Regions from separate parts of the Streptomyces sp. NPDC005761 genome, predicted to be linked through region 4. Evidence: riboswitches for the same ligand, from Rfam matches in the RefSeq annotation. Region 4 holds a riboswitch; each other region holds the start of a gene.

Region 1 (3,395 bases), on a different contig from region 4:
CACTTCGGCGGGTCCTCCAAGGAGATCCCGGGCATCGGCGAGATCGGCTACATCGGTCTGACGGCCTTCGTGCTGAACGTCGTGGTCGTCGTCGTCCTCACCTTCGTCCTGAACGCCGTGAAGGCGCCCGCCGGGGTCGACGAGACCTCCCCGGGCGACTACACCGCGGACGCGGGCGACCCGGGTGTGAAGACGGAGCTCCCGCCGGCCACCGCCGGTGCGGCCGGCGGTCACTGACCTGCGCCCTGCGTGAACGGGCCGCCGTCACCCTCCGCGAGGGTGCGGCGGCCCGTTCGCGAGCCGGGGCGGAAAAGCCCTTGCGGCCCCGGCCCGTGCGTGCGGCACACTGCCACGTATGGACATGACGATCCGGCCGGTCGAGCCTGCCGAGCACGCGCTCCTCGGCGAGATCACCGCTCAGGCCTATCTCGGCGACGGCCTCCTGGACTTCGGCGCCGACGATCCGTACCTGGTGCAGCTGCGCGACGTGCCCCGCCGCGCAGCCGAGGCCGAGGTGCTGGTGGCCGCCGATGCGGAGGGCCGCGTCCTGGGCGGGGTCACCTACGCCCCGCCGGGCAACCCGTGGGCCGACATCGCGGCGGCCGACGAGGCCGAGTTCCGGATGCTGGCGGTCTCCCACGAGGCCCGTGGCGCCGGGGCGGGCGAGGCGCTCGTACGGGCCTGTATCGACCGCGCACGGGGCACCGCGGGGGTCACGGGGCTCGTCCTGTCGACGCAGCCGGGGATGCTCGGGGCCCACCGGATCTACGGGCGCCTCGGTTTCGTACGGACCCCCGAGAGGGACTGGAATCCGATCGCCGACCTGAAGCTGCTGACCTACCGTCTGGAGCTCCGTCCCGTGGCGTGAGAGCGCGCTGGGGCCACGTACGACACAACATGTGGGGGCTGCCGCATCCGGCAGCCCCCACATGTATGCTCGTGCTCGCTGTCGCCGCAGGGAAATCCGGTGCGAATCCGGAACTGTCCCGCAACGGTGTGTTCGGTGCGCATTTGCGCACCCCTGAGTCCGAGATCCTGCCGACAGCGCATCCGGCTCGACCGATCCGGATGCCCAGACGTCCGGGCCTCGTGGATGGGCCGGTGGACGCCGCACGGAGCGCTGCCCTGCCGCGCCCCGCCCGGCTGCCCCCGCTCCCCGAAGGCCCCGAGCCGAGCGAGGGAGAGCACCGCGTGACCATCGCGCCAGCCGATCCGGTTTCAGCGGCCGAGTCCGAAGCAGCCGAGGCCGAGGCGGCCCGGTCCGGCGGACCCGCGAAGGACGGACCCGGGACCGCACTGCTGCGGACCCTCACCGACCTCACCGCCGATCTGCCCGACACCGACCCCGGACGCGTCGCCGCCGCCGCGCTGCGCGGCCGCAACGCCCGGTCGGACGAGGCCGAGCTGCGCTCGCTGGCCACCGAGGCCGCCGCGGGCCTGATCTCCGAGGACCCCGCCTACTCCCGGCTCGCCGCCCGTCTCCTCACCCGCACCATCGCGGACGAGGCGGCCGGGCAGGGCGCGACGTCGTTCTCCGCCTCGGTCGCCGTCGGGCACCGTGAGGGCCTGATCGCGGACCGCACCGCCGAGTTCGTCACGCTCCACGCGGCCGCCCTGGACGCGCTGGTCGGGCGGTCGCTCGCCGACGGCGCCGACGACCGCTTCGGCTACTTCGGTCTGCGCACCCTGCACAGCCGCTACCTGCTGCGCCACCCGCTCACCCGTCAGGTCATCGAGACGCCGCAGCACTTCATGCTGCGCGTCGCCTCCGGTCTCGCCGAGGACACCTCCGAGCGCGCTCTGGACGAGGTCACCGCGCTGTACGGGCTGATGAGCCGACTGGACTACCTGCCCTCCTCCCCCACGCTCTTCAACTCCGGTACCCGGCACCCGCAGATGTCCTCCTGCTACCTGCTGGACTCCCCGCTGGACGAGCTGGACTCCATCTACGACCGCTACCACCAGGTGGCGCGCCTGTCCAAGCACGCGGGCGGCATCGGTCTCTCGTACTCCCGCATCCGCGCCCGCGGTTCGCTGATCCGCGGCACCAACGGGCACTCCAACGGCATCGTGCCGTTCCTGAAGACGCTCGACGCCTCCGTCGCCGCGGTCAACCAGGGCGGCCGGCGCAAGGGCGCCGCCGCCGTCTACCTGGAGACGTGGCACGCGGACATCGAGGAGTTCCTGGAGCTGCGCGACAACACGGGCGAGGACCAGAGGCGTACGCACAACCTCAACCTGGCGCACTGGATCCCCGACGAGTTCATGCGCCGGGTGGACGCGGACGGCACCTGGTCGCTGTTCTCCCCGGCCGACGTGCCCGAACTGGTCGACCTCTGGGGCGACGAGTTCGACGCCGCCTACCGGGCCGCCGAGGCCAAGGGCCTGGCCCGCAAGACCATGCCGGCCCGTGAGCTGTACGGCCGGATGATGCGGACCCTCGCCCAGACCGGCCAGGGCTGGATGACGTTCAAGGACGCCTCCAACCGCACCGCGAACCAGACCGCCGAGCCGGGCCGCGTCGTGCACTCGTCGAACCTGTGCACCGAGATCCTGGAGGTCACGGACGACGGCGAGACGGCCGTCTGCAACCTCGGCTCGGTCAACCTCGGCGCGTTCGTCGAGGGCGGCACGATCGACTGGGAGCGCCTCGACGCCACCGTCCGCACCGCCGTGACCTTCCTCGACCGGGTCGTGGACATCAACTTCTACCCGACCGAGCAGGCCGGCCGGTCCAACGCCCGCTGGCGGCCGGTGGGTCTGGGTGCCATGGGCCTCCAGGACGTCTTCTTCCGGCTGCGGCTGCCGTTCGACTCCCCCGAGGCCCGCGCCCTGTCGACGAAGATCTCCGAGCGGATCATGCTCGCCGCCTACGAGGCGTCCTGCGATCTCGCGGAGCGCTCCGGCCCGCTGCCCGCCTGGGCCGAGACACGTGCCGCCCGCGGTGTGCTGCACCCCGACCACTACGACACCGAGTTCCACTGGCCGGAGCGCTGGGACGCCCTGCGCGCCCGGGTCGCGGAGACCGGCATGCGCAACTCGCTGCTCCTGGCCATCGCGCCGACCGCGACGATCGCCTCGATCGCGGGTGTGTACGAGTGCATCGAGCCGCAGGTCTCCAATCTCTTCAAGCGCGAGACGCTCAGCGGTGAGTTCCTCCAGGTCAACGGGTATCTGGTGGACGAGCTGAAGAAGCTCGGCGTGTGGGACGCCCGGACCCGCGAGGCGCTGCGCGAGGCGAGCGGCTCGGTGCAGGGCTTCGCGTGGATCCCCGAGGAGGTGCGGGCGCTGTACCGCACGGCGTGGGAGATCCCGCAGCGCGGGCTGATCGACATGGCGGCCGCCCGTACGCCGTTCCTCGACCAGAGCCAGTCGCTGAACCTCTTCCTGGAGAC
Region 2 (3,395 bases), on a different contig from region 4:
CTCCGAGAGTCCGCCCGAACGCCGGATTCCGGGCCCACACCGGCCCCCACCGGAATCCCGCGGTCACCGGGCGGACGAAGAGGGCAGCGTCCCTCCGGTTGGGGTCACCGCAACGCCCTGCCCAGTTCATCTTCCGTTCACCCGGATTGCCTACGGTCCACGTGCCACTGACGTCGAACGATTGCCTGGGTAAATGGAACACATCACGCTGCTGCTCGCGATTGTGATCGTGACAGCTCTAGTGTTCGATTTCACGAACGGTTTCCACGACACCGCCAACGCGATGGCCACGACCATCTCGACCGGCGCACTCAAACCCAAGACAGCGGTGGCCATGTCCGCCGTTCTCAACCTCGTAGGCGCGTTCCTGTCGGTGGAGGTCGCCAAGACGATCTCCGGCGGGATCATCAACGAAGACGGGCTCAGAACCGAGGTCATCTTCGCGGCGCTCGTCGGCGCCATCCTGTGGAATCTGCTGACCTGGCTGGTCGGCCTGCCGTCCAGCTCCTCCCACGCACTGTTCGGCGGCCTGATCGGCGCCGCGGTGATGTCCGCGGGCTGGTCGTCGGTCGACGGCGGCACCGTCGTCACCAAGGTGCTGCTCCCCGCGGTCGCCGCGCCGGTCGTCGCCGGCCTGGCCGCGCTGCTGGCCACCAAGCTGACGTACCGCATCGGCGGGAAGGTCACGGGCGGCGCCCAGGAGAAGGCCACCGCGAAGGGATACCGCGCCGGCCAGATCGCCTCCGCCGGGCTCGTCTCGCTCGCCCACGGCACCAACGACGCGCAGAAGACCATGGGCATCATCACGCTCGCCCTGGTCACCGGTGGCGTCCTCGCCCCCGGGTCGAATCCGCCGGTCTGGGTCATCGTGTGCGCCGGCCTCGCCATCGCACTCGGCACCTACCTGGGCGGCTGGCGCATCATCCGCACCATGGGCAGCGGTCTGACCGAACTGAAGCCTCCGCAGGGCTTCGCCGCACAGACCAGCGCGGCCACCGTCATCCTGGCCTCTTCGCACCTCGGCTTCTCCCTCTCCACCACCCAGTCGTGCTCCGGTGCCGTCATGGGCGCGGGCCTCGGCCGCAAGGGCGGTGTGGTCCGCTGGTCCACCGCCACGCGGATGTTCGTCGCCTGGGGCCTGACCCTGCCGGCCGCCGGTCTGGTCGGCGCGGGTGCCGAGCTCCTCACCAAGCAGGGCACCTGGGGTGTCGTGGTCGTCGCGGCGCTGCTGGTCGCGGGCTCCGGTGCGATCTGGATGCTGTCGCGCCGCAAGCCCGTCGGGCACGGGGACGTCGCCCCGTCCGACGCCGACGCCGAGCCCGCGGGCGTCGTCACCACCGCCATCGCGGCCGTCAGCCCGCCGCCCACCGCGGCTGCCCAGACCCACGACCTCATGGCGACCATCCCGGCCCCGGCCGGACCGGTCACCGACCCGGCCCGACCCGCCACGGTCTAGGGACCCCAAGAGCTCCGGTAAGGACAGATCCACATGAACATCGACTGGGCAGCCCTCGGCACCGTCTTCGGCGTCTCCCTCGTCGCCACCGTCGCTCTCGTGGGACTCTTCACCCTCGGCATCGTCGGCCTCTCCAAGCAGCCGGAACCGGCCGCGCAGGGTGGTTCCGCAGGCGGATCGCTCATGCTGGCCCGCACCGGCGCGTACGTCTGCTTCGGACTGTGCGCCGCGGCCGTGGCCTACGGCATCTATCTGATCGTCGCCTGAGCCCCACCACTCCCACCCGCATCGGGCCGGCCGCACCTCGTGCGCGTCCGGCCCGATGTGCGTCTCAGCACACCGGACCGTCGCAGGTCAACGGCAAGTTGACGGGCGTTCGCACAGCGTGGTGGACTGCCGGAGCCATTACGGCGACAGCAGAGGAAGCCGGTGCGAATCCGGCGCGGTCCCGCCACTGTCACCGGGGAGCAGTCCCCCACCACGGAAGTCACGGTCCACGCGAGCGGACTGGAAGGCCGGGGGAACTGCGGATCCGGAAGCCAGGAGACTCTCGTCGCCGTCACGTCGAACCAGGGCGCGGACCCTGAGTGAGGACATATCGCCATGCCCGGCCGCCGTGCGTCTCTTCCCGCGTTGCTCCTGCCAGCAATGGCCTGTACGAGGACCCTTCGAGGCGCGACGGCCGGCTGAAGCGTGCGTGCCGATCGCATCTTCGCGTACGGCGCCACGGCCGGTCTGATCGGCGATCTGCTGCTCGGTGACCCGCGCAGGGGGCACCCGGTCGCCGCCTTCGGGCGGGCCGCGGCAGGCGTCGAACGCCGCCTGTGGCGCGACCACCGCGGGTGGGGCGCACTGCACACCCTGGTCTGCGCCGGAGGTGCCGCCGGGGGTGCCGCGCTGGTCTCCCGTGCGCTGCGCCGCCACCCCGCCGCGTCCGTCGCCCTGACCGCCGCCGCCACCTGGGCCGTCGTCGGTGGTACGTCGCTGGGGCGCGAGGCCCGGTCCATCGGTGACGCCCTGGCCGCCGGGGACCTCGAACTGGCCCGTGAGCGGCTGCCGCATCTGTGCGGCCGCGACCCCCAGTCCCTGGACGGTCCGCAGATCGCCCGCGCCGTCGTGGAGTCCGTCGCCGAGAACACCTCGGACGCCGTGGTGGGCGCCCTGGTGTGGGGCGCGCTCGGCGGGATCCCCGGACTCGTCGGCTTCCGGGCCGCCAATACGCTCGACGCGATGGTCGGCCACAAGTCACCCCGCTACCGGCGCTACGGCTGGGCCTCGGCCCGCCTCGACGACCTCATGGGCTGGCCGGGCGCGCGGCTGACCGCTCTGCTCGCCGTGACCGCCGGGGGGCGGCCACGGGGAGCGGCGCACGCCTGGCAGGCGGACGCGGCCAAGCACCCGAGCCCCAACGCGGGGCCGGTGGAGGCCTCGTTCGCGGGGGCGCTCGGCGTGCGGCTCGGCGGGACGCTCGCCTACGACGGCCGGGTCGAGCACCGTCCCGTGCTCAACGGGGGGACGGGCCGCGCGGTGGAGCCCGAGGACATCGAGCGGGCCGTACGGCTGTCGCGCCGGGTGAGCGCGCTGGCCCTCGGCGTCAGCGTGGCGGCCCGGCTCGGCGCGGGGCTCGCGGCTCGGCGGATCGCGGGCGGCCGTGCGCCGATCGCCCGCACCACAGGACTTCGTACCGCAGCACCTCGTACCGCAGCACCTCGACTCTCAGGACGGAGACCGACATGAGCGGCGGACTGCTGGTCGCCGGAACCACCTCGGACGCGGGCAAGAGCGTCGTCACGGCGGGCATCTGCCGCTGGCTGGTGCGCCGGGGCGTGAAGGTCGCGCCGTTCAAGGCGCAGAACATGTCGCTCAACTCCTTCGTCACCCGCGAGGGGGCAGAGATCGGCCGCGCCCAGGCCATGCAGGCCCAGGCCGCCCGGGTGGA
Region 3 (3,395 bases), on a different contig from region 4:
GGTGCGCCGCCCAGCACGTGCAGGCCGTCGCGGATCTGGACGTCCTTGATCTCACAGAGCCAGCCGTCGAGATGCATGATGAACTCGTCGAAGCCCTCGTCCTCGGGGCGTGCCTCGAGCCCGAGGTCGTGGTCGAGCCTGGCCGCCTGGATCAGGGTCCAGATCTGGGCGCGGACCGCCGGGAGCTTCGCCGGGTCCATCGCGGCGATCTGGGCGTGCTCGTCGAGGAGTTGTTCCAGCCGGGCGATGTCGCCGTAGCTGTCGGCGCGGGCCATCGGCGGGACGAGGTGGTCCACCAGTGTGGCGTGCACGCGGCGCTTGGCCTGGGTCCCCTCCCCCGGGTCGTTGACCAGGAACGGGTAGACGAGGGGGAGGTCTCCGAGCGCCGCGTCGGGACCGCAGGCGGCCGACAGGCCGGCGTTCTTGCCGGGCAGCCACTCCAGGTTGCCGTGCTTGCCCAGGTGGATCATCGCGTCGGCGCCGAAGCCGCCGTCCTCCGCGGCGGCGGCGATCCAGCGGTAGGCGGCCAGGTAGTGGTGCGAGGGCGGCAGATCGGGGTCGTGGTAGATCGCGATCGGGTTCTCGCCGAAGCCGCGCGGCGGCTGGATGAGGATGAGCAGGTTGCCGCGGCGCAGGGCCGCGAGGACGATGTCGCCCTCCGGGTTGCGCGAGCGGTCCAGGAACATCTCGCCGGGAGCGGGCCCCCAGTGCCGCTCGACGGCCTCGCGGAGTGCGGCCGGCAGCGTCGCGTACCAGCGCCGGTAGTCGGCCGCCGGGATACGGACCGGATTGCGGGCCAGCTGCTCCTCGGTGAGCCACTCCTGGTCGTGGCCGCCCGCCTCGATCAGCGCGTAGATCAGCTCGTCGCCGTCGCCGGAGGCCAGGCCGGGCACCTCCTCCGTACCGAAGTCGTACCCCTCGGACCGGAGTCGGCGCAGCAGGGCCACGGCGCTCGCCGGGGTGTCGAGTCCGACCGCGTTGCCGATCCGGGAGTGCTTGGTCGGGTAGGCGGACAGGACGAGCGCGAGGCGCTTGTTCTGGTTCGGGATGTGGCGGAGCCGGGCGTGCCGTACGGCGATTCCGGCGACGCGGGCCGCCCTCTCGGTGTCGGCGACATACGCCGGGAGGCCGTCCTCGTCGATCTCCTTGAAGGAGAACGGGACGGTGATCAGGCGGCCGTCGAACTCGGGCACGGCGATCTGGCTCGCCGCGTCCAGGGGTGAGACGCCCTCGTCGTTGCCCTCCCAGTCGGTGTGGGAGCTGGTGAGGCAGAGCGCCTGAAGGACCGGTACGTCGAGGCCGGTGAGGGCGCCGGCGTCCCAGGACTCGTCGTCGCCGCCTGCCGACGCCTCGGCGGGCCGGGTGCCGCCCGCCGCCAGGACGGTCGTCACGATCGAGTCGGCGGCCCGCAGTGCGTCGATGAGTTCGGGCTCGGGGGTGCGCAGGGAGGCGACGTACAGCGGCAGGACGCGGGCCCCCTCGGCCTCCACGGCCCGGCACAGGGTCTCGATGAACGCGGTGTTGCCGCTCATGTGGTGCGCGCGGTAGTAGAGCACCGCGACGGTGGGCCCGCCCTCCGCGTCGCGGGGCGTGCGCTCCAGCGGGCCCCAGGAGGGTGCGGGCGCGGGCGGTTCGAAGCCGTGACCGGTGAGCAGGACGGTGTCGGACAGGAACCGGGCGAGCTGCTCCAGGTTGGCCGGGCCGCCGTGGGCCAGGTAGGCGTGGGCCTCGGCGGCGATCCCGATGGGGACGGTGGAGGCGGCCATCAGCTGGGCGTCGGGAGCCTGCTCACCGGTGAGGACCACGACCGGCCGCCCGGTGGCGAGGACTTGGTCGAGACCGTCCTGCCAGGCGCGGACGCCGCCGAGAAGCCGTACGACGACCAGGTCGGCACCGTCCAGGAGCTGCGGAAGGTCCTGGAGCGGGAGCCGGGAGGGGTTTGCGTAGCGGTAGGCGACCGGGCCGTCGGAGGCGCGGGCGCTGAGCAGGTCGGTGTCGGACGTCGACAGGAGCAGGATCATGCGGCGTCTGGCCTTCCTCGGGGTGTCCACGCCCCGGGCGGTGTCGTAACGGATCCCCCTGCTCGACCGGCGCCGAGAGTGCGGGGAAGGGAGTTCCTGACTCGCCCGGCCGGTGGGACCAAGCTCACAGTGGCGGGACCGCGCCGGAATCTCACCGGGCTTCCTCCCTTGTCGCCGTGTGGGGCGACGACGTGCCGGATGGCCCGTCACTAGGCATAGTAAGGGTCCCTTGCCAACTGTGGGTCATACGGACTGAAGAGATGGTCGGTATGCTCGCCGCCATGCCCCGACCAGCCACTACGCCTGCGCCGCCCGGAGACGCGTCAGCCCGGGCCCGTGGCGACGCCTGCCCCGGGACGTTGCGCCTCCACCGGGCGGATGACGGGGCTCTGGCGCGCATCCGCGTCCCGGGGGGTGTACTGACCGCGGACCAGGCGGATGTGCTGCGGGAGTTGGCCGGCCGGCTGGGCGACGGTGAGCTGCATCTCACCTCCCGCGGCAATGTGCAGCTACGCGGTCTGGGACAGGAGCACGGGGGCGAACTCGCCTACCGGCTCAGGGAGTCGGGGCTGCTGCCCTCCGAACGGCACGAGCGGATCCGTAACGTCGTCGCCTCGCCGCTGTCCGGGCTCGACGGCCGCGGGGAGCGGGACGTCCGCCCGTGGCTGTCCGCGCTGGACACGTTGTTGTGCGCGAGTGACGCGGCGGCCGGTCTGTCCGGCAGGTTCCTGTTCGCGCTCGACGACGGACGCGGTGACGTGGACGCGCTCGGCGCTGACGTGACCCTCCGGGCACGGAGCGAGGGGAACGCGCTTCTGCGTATCGGCGCGGAGGAGACCGTGCTGCGGATTCCGGGCGCCGGGGCGCCGCAGGCCGCACTCGTCGCGGCCGAGGCCTTCCTGGACGCCTCGCCCGCTTCCGGTGCCTGGCGGGTGGCTGATCTGCCGACGGGTGCCGGCCCCCTGGTCGACGAGGTCGAACGGCGGTTGCGGGCGGCCGGAGTGCGTACCACGCGCACCGTCGCCCCGGTGGCGCCACAGGGTTCCACGGCTCCGGCCACCGGCGCGGTGAGCGGCCCCCGGGACGTGGTCGCGCTGTCGGCCGGCCTGCCGCTCGGGCGCATCGGCGCAGAGCCGTGGCAGATGCTGACGGACATCGCCCGGCACTGCGGTGACGGCGAACTGCGGCTGACCCCGTGGCGCGGCATCGTCGTTCCGGGGGCGGAGCGGGAGCGGGCCACGGAGCTGCTGGACTCGCTGGGTGAGGCCGGCCTGATCGTCGGGCCCCACTCCCCGTGGACCGGCGTGGGGGCGTGCATCGGGCGCCCCGGCTGCGCGAAGTCCCTGGCCGATGTGCGGTCCCAGGCGGCGGCCG
Region 4 (3,395 bases):
CACTCGGCGCGGCTCGTCCGGGCGGAGACGGAGCTGCGCGCGGTGCTGGAACTCGACCCGGTCGAGCAGTACGCCCGGCTGATGCTCGGCCGGACGCTGGAGCGTCAGGGCCGACAGGCCGAGGCCGGCACGCAGTTGCGGATGGCGGCCGCGCTGTCCGGGGACTTCACCCCGTCAGGTGGTGCCTGAGCGGCACGCGCACCGGGACGCACCCGGATATCCGGGTGCGTCCCGGACGTGCCCCGTGATACTTCACAGGGCATGACCGACCTCGTCACGCCGCGGCTGATCCTGTCCCCGATGACCGTTGCCGACGCCGAGCAGGTGGCAGCGGGCGAGCCGGCTGACGGTGCCCGCTGGGCTCCGGGCTATCCCTCGCCGGGTGAGTCGAGGGCGGCCCGCCGGTTCCTGGAAACATGCGCCGGCACCGGCGACCCCACTCCGTACGGTTCGTACGCGATACGCCGCCGCGAGGACGGGCTGGTGATCGGTGGAACCGGGTTCCACGGAGCGCCCGACGAGAAGGGCCACGTCACGATCGGTTACGGGCTCGTGGAATCGATGCGGGGTCGGGGGTACGCCTCCGAGGCGCTCCGGGCACTCCTGCGTTTCACCCGCGACCGGGGCGTCGCGTGCGTGCACGGGGACACCGACCTCGACAACGTCGCCTCCCAGTACGTCATGGCCGCGGCGGGCATGCGTCTCGTGAAGCAGGACGCGCAGCTGAAGCACTACCGGATCGACTGGGACGGGTCCGCCGGGCGGGAGTGAGGCGGTTTCCGCGCGCGACAGAGCCCGCCGGGATGTTCCCGGCGGGCTCTGTGCGTGATGTCGGCACCGCGTGCGTCCTGACTGCTCTGCACATGGCACGGCGTCCGGCCCCGGTGACGGGCGGGTGGTGCTCGCGGAATCAGCCGACGGCGGTGGCCGGCCTGTTCGCCTTGCCGTCCTGGGCCGTGACCGTATCCGGTCTCGGCGCCAGCAGCCGCTCGGTGAGATGGCCGAAGACCAGCCCGAAGGTGGTCCAGAGCGTGATCTGCACCGCGAGGGTGGCCAGCCTGAACTCCCAGAGCAGGGACGCCGGGAAGTCCTTTCCGACCTCGTTGAACGACGGCAGGAAGGCGTAGGCCAGCCCGATGACCAGCACATAGCCCGCGGCAGCCGCGACGGAGGCGTTCCAGTTGCCCAGGCGTGGAGCGAGCCGCCTGCCGAGGATGACGGCGGCCACGGCCAGCAGGACGCTCAGCGCGACCATCAGGAAGAACAACGCGGTGCGCCGGCCGATGGTGTCGGGGTTGCCGACCGCCGGCGGATTCGCCGGGTACTTCAGGAACGGCACGATGTACACGGTCAGCAGGGCGGCGCCCGCGACCAGCGCGGCCGTCGCCCGGGGGCCGAACCGTCCCAACCGGCCGAGGGCGTAACAGAAGACGAGTGCCGCGATGCCGCCGACGGCCACGCCGAAGACGAGTACACCGGTGGCGAGGCCGCCGGTGGCCTGCATGCCCCGGCTGACCAGTTCCTCGCCGCCGCCGTGGTCGTGGCCGTGGCTGTGGCTGTGCGCCTCTTCGAGGGCGATGGCCGCGTCCACGCGCGACTCGCCGAGGAAGTACGCCACCGCGAGCGCGAGGGCGCCCGCGACGAGGCCGGCCAGCATGCCGCGGACCAGCAGTGCTCTGACAGATATGGAGTTCATGAGGGATTCCCCTGGATCAGCCGGATGGATCAGTGGCAGGGGAAACCGAGGAGGTGACGTCCGTCGTGGACCCACTCGTGCACGCCTTCGCCCGAGATGAGCGCGGTGGCGCCCTGCTCGGCGCCGACGAAGTACAGCAGGATCAGCATGACGACGCCGAAGAAGACCGCCCAAGGGGCAATGGCCTTCAGCGAGATGGGGGTGATGGCGGGTGTGACTGTCGCGGGGGCAGCAGTCTGTGCCATGGCAGAACCTCCTGGGGGAACACGCGTCCCGATCGTGGTGCCTGAGACGAAGGTGCTGGGTCTGACTTCCCGTACGGGTACGGGTTCACAGTGGCGCGACCGTGCCGGATTCTCACCGGACTTCCGTCACACCCTCGTCGTGTCGTCGCGACCATACCGCTTGGGCGTGACAGCCGCCATGGTGCCCGTGGCCGGCCGGCGGGCCCCGGATGCCATGGTGTGCTTGGCCACGTGGCCACAGTTCAGGGAGTTGAGAGCGGGTATGACGGTACGGGTGATGTTGATCTCACCGGGGATGAACGCCGCACTGCGCGAGGCCCGGTTCGCCGGTGACGCCCCCCTGGACAACGCCGGGCTCGCGCAGGCACGGGCTGCCGCCGGCTCGGTGCCTACCGCGGACCGGTGGCTGCGGGGGCCGTCCCGGCGCTGCACCGCGACCGCGGAGGCTCTCGGGCTGCGGTCGGCCACCGAAGACGCCTTGCGGGACTGGGAGATGGGCCGCTGGACCGGTGCCCGGCTGTCGGAGGTGAGCGCGGGCGAGCCGGACGGGGTGGCGGCCTGGCTTGCGGATCCGGCGGCTGCCCCGCACGGGGGCGAGTCGCTGCTGGAGCTCTGCGCCCGAGTGGGCGCGTGGCTCGACGCCCTGCCCGACCGGGTGCGGGGGCCGGCGGAGGCGGACGTCCACGGGGACAGCGCCGGCCGGGTCCTGGGGGTGGTCGAACCCGGCGTGATCCGGGCCTCGGTCGTCCATGCGCTCGGCCTCCCGCCGCAGGCGTTCTGGCGGCTGGACGTGGCCCCGCTGACCGTGACGGAGCTCGGCGGCAGGTCGGGGCGGTGGAACCTGCGCTGCGGCCGGCCACTCGCACCGGGGGCGAGGATCTGACGGTCGCGGCAGGGCGCGGCGGGGCCCGTCGCCCGGCAGCGTTCTCCTCGCGGGAGCCCTTACCCCGCTCCGCTGCCCCCGTTCGCCGCATTGAGCCTGGCGTCCAGCGTGATGGCGGCGTCGATCAGGGCCAGGTGCGTGAACGCCTGCGGAAAATTGCCCAGTTGGCGCCCTGTGAGGGCGATCTCCTCCGAGTACAGGCCCAGATGGTTGGCGTAGGTGAGCATCTTCTCCAGGACCAGCCGGGCCTGGTCGGTGCGCCCGGCCCGGGCGAGGGCGTCGACGTACATGAACGTACACAGGGAGAAGGTCCCCTCCGAGCCGCGCAGGCCGTCGGGCGAGGCCTCGGGGTTGTAGCGGTAGACGAGGCTGTCGCTGACCAACTCCCGTTCCATCGCGTCCAGTGCGGTCGCCCACATCGGATCGTCCGGAGTGATGAAGCCGACCGTCGGCATGCGCAGCAGGGACGAGTCGAGCACGTCGTCACCGTAGTGCTGGACGAAGGCCTGCTTCTTCGGGTCCCAGCCCCGGTTGAGCACCTGCTGGTAGATCGTGTCACGCGCGTCCACCC

What was found. Region 4 has a riboswitch for cobalamin ahead of ABZ434_RS17225 (CbtB-domain containing protein). Riboswitches for the same ligand answer to the same signal wherever they lie in the genome.
Region 1: linked by a shared signal. The riboswitch ahead of ABZ434_RS20610 (ribonucleoside-diphosphate reductase subunit alpha) and the one ahead of ABZ434_RS17225 (CbtB-domain containing protein) in region 4 are both predicted to bind cobalamin.
Region 2: linked by a shared signal. The riboswitch ahead of ABZ434_RS28410 (cobalamin biosynthesis protein) and the one ahead of ABZ434_RS17225 (CbtB-domain containing protein) in region 4 are both predicted to bind cobalamin.
Region 3: linked by a shared signal. The riboswitch ahead of cobN (cobaltochelatase subunit CobN) and the one ahead of ABZ434_RS17225 (CbtB-domain containing protein) in region 4 are both predicted to bind cobalamin.

The regions. Positions count from the first base shown of each region.
Region 1 covers NZ_JBEXXX010000022.1:7,881-11,275, forward strand. The annotation lists gene mctP (monocarboxylate uptake permease MctP) at 1-237, shown strand, start outside; gene ABZ434_RS20605 (GNAT family N-acetyltransferase) at 356-868, shown strand; cobalamin riboswitch at 921-1,058, shown strand; gene ABZ434_RS20610 (ribonucleoside-diphosphate reductase subunit alpha) at 1,192-3,395, shown strand, end outside.
Region 2 covers NZ_JBEXXX010000040.1:32,414-35,808, reverse strand. The annotation lists gene ABZ434_RS28420 (inorganic phosphate transporter) at 194-1,456, shown strand; gene ABZ434_RS28415 (hypothetical protein) at 1,490-1,723, shown strand; cobalamin riboswitch at 1,875-2,006, shown strand; gene ABZ434_RS28410 (cobalamin biosynthesis protein) at 2,150-3,193, shown strand; gene ABZ434_RS28405 (cobyric acid synthase) at 3,190-3,395, shown strand, end outside.
Region 3 covers NZ_JBEXXX010000012.1:70,195-73,589, forward strand. The annotation lists gene cobN (cobaltochelatase subunit CobN) at 1-2,021, opposite strand, end outside; cobalamin riboswitch at 2,092-2,244, opposite strand; gene cobG (precorrin-3B synthase) at 2,291-3,395, shown strand, end outside.
Region 4 covers NZ_JBEXXX010000016.1:47,114-50,508, reverse strand. The annotation lists gene ABZ434_RS17240 (tetratricopeptide repeat protein) at 1-189, shown strand, start outside; gene ABZ434_RS17235 (GNAT family N-acetyltransferase) at 262-771, shown strand; gene ABZ434_RS17230 (CbtA family protein) at 911-1,696, opposite strand; gene ABZ434_RS17225 (CbtB-domain containing protein) at 1,726-1,941, opposite strand; adenosylcobalamin (AdoCbl) riboswitch at 1,987-2,080, opposite strand; gene ABZ434_RS17220 (histidine phosphatase family protein) at 2,204-2,824, shown strand; gene ABZ434_RS17215 (glycoside hydrolase family 15 protein) at 2,884-3,395, opposite strand, start outside.